Regions from separate parts of the Thermoanaerobacterium aotearoense genome, predicted to be linked through region 1. Evidence: riboswitches for the same ligand, from Rfam matches in the RefSeq annotation. Region 1 holds a riboswitch; the other holds the start of a gene.
What was found. A riboswitch is a leader RNA that binds a small molecule or an ion and turns the genes downstream of it on or off. The one in region 1 is predicted to bind FMN.
Positions count from the first base shown of each region.

Region 2: linked by a shared signal. The riboswitch ahead of GSH73_RS03065 (ECF transporter S component) and the one ahead of ribD (bifunctional diaminohydroxyphosphoribosylaminopyrimidine deaminase/5-amino-6-(5-phosphoribosylamino)uracil reductase RibD) in region 1 are both predicted to bind FMN.

Region 1 is NZ_CP047602.1:2,647,557-2,649,760, reverse strand. Features, by position in the region: gene ilvB (biosynthetic-type acetolactate synthase large subunit) at 1-1,021, shown strand, start outside; FMN riboswitch at 1,066-1,179, shown strand; gene ribD (bifunctional diaminohydroxyphosphoribosylaminopyrimidine deaminase/5-amino-6-(5-phosphoribosylamino)uracil reductase RibD) at 1,243-2,204, shown strand, end outside.
Region 2 is NZ_CP047602.1:636,993-639,196, reverse strand. Features, by position in the region: gene tsaE (tRNA (adenosine(37)-N6)-threonylcarbamoyltransferase complex ATPase subunit type 1 TsaE) at 1-229, opposite strand, end outside; gene GSH73_RS03065 (ECF transporter S component) at 352-936, opposite strand; FMN riboswitch at 998-1,124, opposite strand; gene arcC (carbamate kinase) at 1,189-2,133, opposite strand.

The DNA.
Region 1 (2,204 bases):
ATGGAGCGAGGCATCGAAGAATTTGTACGATTTTGCTAAAAAGCACATGATACCTGTGGCTACTTCGCTTATGGGCCTTGGATGCTTTCCAGAAGATGATGAGTTGTCATTAGGGCTTATTGGAATGCATGGAAGCAGATATGCCAATACAGCCGTTTATAAATCAGACTTAGTGATTGCTGTAGGTGCAAGGTTTAGCGACAGAGTCGCCGGTAAAGCAGGGGGACTGGCGCCAAATGCAAAAGTCATTCACATCGATATTGATCCTGCGGAAATCGGCAAAAATATCGATGTTGATGTGCCGTTAGTAGGAGACATCAAAGAAGTCCTGTCTCTTTTAAATGGAATGATAAAAGAAAGAGAAAATAGAGAATGGATTAATGAGCTTATATCGATAAAAGACAAGACGTCATTTAAATATAAAGACGATGGAAAATTGAAGCCACAGTGGATAGTAGAAAAGGTTCAAGAGCTTGGAGGAGACAGTCTTGTAGTAGCCACAGAAGTAGGGCAAAACCAGATGTGGACTGCTCAATACTATAGATTCAAAGAACCAAGGACATTTGTCACATCCGGTGGACTTGGCACTATGGGCTTCGGACTTCCTGCATCAATAGGTGCACAAGTAGGGCGAGATGACAAAAGAGTGGTAAATATTGCAGGTGACGGCAGCATAAGGATGAATATTCATGCTCTTGAAACGATGTCGGTGTACAACATACCTGTTATAACGATAATCCTCAACAATCAGACACTTGGCATGGTTAGACAATGGCAAAATCTCCTTTACGATAAAAGATTTTCTCAGACGGATTTAAACCCGAATCTCAATTTCTCAAAAGTCGCTGAAGCCTTTGGAGTAACCGGAAGAAGAATCTACACGAAAGAAGAATTTACAGAGGCTTTTAGTGATGCATTGTCAAACAACAAGCCTTATGTTTTAGAGTGTATCATAGACAAAGATGAGATGGTTCTGCCATTTATTCCTGCTGGAGGAACCATTGAAGAGATGATAGACTAGCATTTTTATAAAATCAATGTTATAATTATAAAAACTGAATAAGATTAAACCTTCAGGGATTGGTGAAATTCCATACCGGCGGTAAAGCCCGCGAGCCTTATGGCAGATCTGGTTAGATTCCAGAGCCGACAGTATAGTCTGGATGAAAGAAGGTGAAATGGCAATTGTTATTATGCCCTGAAGTATTACATGCTTCAGGGCTAATTTTTTGAGGTGATTTTATGGAGAAATACATGAAAAGGGCATTGCAGCTTGCTAAACTTGGTGTAGGACACACAAACCCAAATCCTTTAGTAGGAGCCGTAATTGTTAAAGATGGCAGGATAATAGGTGAAGGCTATCATGAGTACTACGGAGGACCACATGCGGAAGTAAATGCATTAAAAAACGCTAAAGAAGATGTAAGTGGAGCTACGCTTTATGTGACATTGGAACCGTGTTGCCATCATGGGAAAACACCACCTTGTGTGGATGCTGTCATAAAATCAGGCATAAAAAATGTTTTTATCGCTATGGAGGATCCAAATGAACTTGTAGCAGGAAAAGGAATTAAGAAACTTAAAGAAGCTGGTTTAAATGTTTATACGGGATTGTTAAAAGATGAAGCAGAAAAATTGAATGAAGTGTTTATAAAGTACATTACAAGTAGAGAACCTTATGTGATATTAAAATCTGCTATGACAATTGATGGAAAGATATCAACTTTTACAGGCGATTCTAAGTGGATAACAAATGAAAAATCAAGGGAGCATGTCCATAAAGTTAGAGGCAGCGTTATGGCAATAATGGCAGGTATTAATACAGTTATAAAAGATAATCCACATCTTACTGTTAGATTGCAAGGATATAAAAACCCTTTAAGAGTCATTGTGGATAGTCATGGCAGGATTCCATTAGATGCAAATGTCATCATAGATAAATCTGCTAAGACATTAATAGCTACAACAGATATGATGCCACATGATAAGGTGAAGGCTTTGAAGGATTTAGGTGTTGATGTTGTTACAATCGAAAAAAAAAATAATAAAGTCCATCTGAAGAAGTTGATCCATACGTTAGGGAAAAAAGGGATAGATAGTATTCTCATAGAAGGTGGAGGAACTCTCAACTATTCTGCTTTAAAAGAAGGAATAGTAGACAAAGTTATGTTTTATATTGCTCTTAAAATAATAGGTGGAAGCAA
Region 2 (2,204 bases), 660 kb from region 1:
AATGATAAAGTGGAATTTCACCTATATGTTCATTTACAATCATAAATGTAGGGCTTGTGATATAGTCGTAGATGCCCATACCTTTGGCAATGCCTTTTGTAAAAACTGTCTTACCTACACCTAAATCTCCAGATATAAGCACGATACTTCCTCTTTTTAGTAAACTGCCTAACTTAATCCCTATCTTTTCCGTTTCACTGAAGCTTTTTGTCTTAAAATTAATTTTCATTGAAAACACCACCGTGAAATTTATACAAATATTATATACCAAGTATACCACAAAACAAACGCCTAATGGTCCAATAAAAAAGCGCAAAAAAATAACGGAACGCTGTCCGTTATTTTAATCGGCTATATCTTCAACATTGGTGATAACTTCTTGTAAATTAAGAATGTTATAAGCGATATTACAAAACCCTTCAGTATATTAAATGGGAAAATACCGTACGCTATCAATGTCTTTAAATCAACTATATGGCTATTTACCGCCTTTCCCATTCCAACGATGGCGCTTAACGGCCAACCCATTATCTTCTGGTATAATGGCAAAAATACATAGTAGTTCAATACTGATCCTGCGATAGCCATGACAATAGTCCCTAAAATCATGGCAAATAGCGCCGATTTTTTAGATTTATTCCTCATGTAGATTACGCCAACAGTAAATACGTAAATAGATCCTACCACGAAATTTGCCACTTCTCCTATACCTGCAGATTGGCTAACTGGAAGATGTATCACGTTTTTTACTATCTCCACAAAGATGCCGTATACAGGCCCTAATGCAAATGCCGCTAAAAGAGGCGGTATATCGCTAAAATCAAATTTTAAGAAGCTTGGAAATAATGGCAATTGAAACTCTAAGTACATAAGCACAAATGCTATTGCGGAAAGCAACCCTACAGTCACAATCACTTTTGTCTTGCTGTGTTCCATAAATGACACCTCCAAATTTAAAAATCCCGAAGAAACATCTTCAGGATGAAAGCAAACAAAAATAAATCTTCTTCCATCCAGACTTTACTGTCGGCCTTGGAATCTCACCAAGTCCACCGCATCTGCGGGTCGCGGGCTCGCTTACGCTTACCGCCGGTCGGGAATTTCACCCTGCCCTGAAGACATTCTCCATTGGTTTATTCAATTCTAAATACTATAATGTCACAAATGTATCAATTTGTCAAGTATTTTTTAATCGTCAACTACAACAGTGCCTGTATTTCCTGATAAAGCATCATGAGCCCTTTCTAAAGACGTAATTATAGCCCGCCTTCCCTTTCTCGATCTGGCAAACCTTATTGCAGCCTTGACTTTCGGCATCATTGAGCCTTCTGCAAAATGGCCTTCGCTTAAATACTTCTCTATATCATGGCTTGAAATCACATCAAGAGGCTTTTCATCAGGCTTTTTGTAGTTGATGTACACTTTTTCTACAGCAGTCAATATCAACAAAATATCCGCATCCAAATCTTCTGCCAATTTTTCAGATGCCAAATCTTTATCTATCACAGCCGCCACACCCTTTAAGCTGCCATTTTCCCTTACTACAGGTATTCCTCCTCCACCTGCCGTTATGACCACAACACCGTTTCTCTCCAAAAGCTTTATTGTGTTTAATTCCACTATCTCTTTAGGCTCTGGCGATGCTACGACTCTCCTGTATCCTCTTCCGCTGTCCTCTACCATCTGATACCCTTTTTCCTTTTCCAATAGCTCTGCTTCTTCTTTAGAGTAAAAGGGCCCTATTGGTTTTGTAGGATGTAAGAATGCTTCATCATCTTTGTCTACCACAACTTGTGTGACAATAGTGGCAACATCCTTTTGTATGTTTTTCTCTTTAAAAACCTCACCTAAACATTGCTGAATCATATATCCTATCATTCCCTGACTTTCCGCGCCACAAACATCAAAAGGCATGGCTGGTATTATGTTAGAAGCCGTCTCATTCTGTATCACGATGTTTCCTACCTGTGGCCCATTTCCATGTGTCACAATGACAGAATACCCTTCTTTTATAATGTCTGCAATGTACACAGCCGTCTTTCTAACTGTATTCAATTGTGATTCGGCTGTAGGCACCATATCCTTGTCTTGCAGTGCATTTCCCCCAAGCGCAATTACTACTTTCCCTTTCATTGTATCCTCCTACTTATGCAAATAATGACATTCTACATTATATCATTTTATTCGCGATTTGAATAGTATGT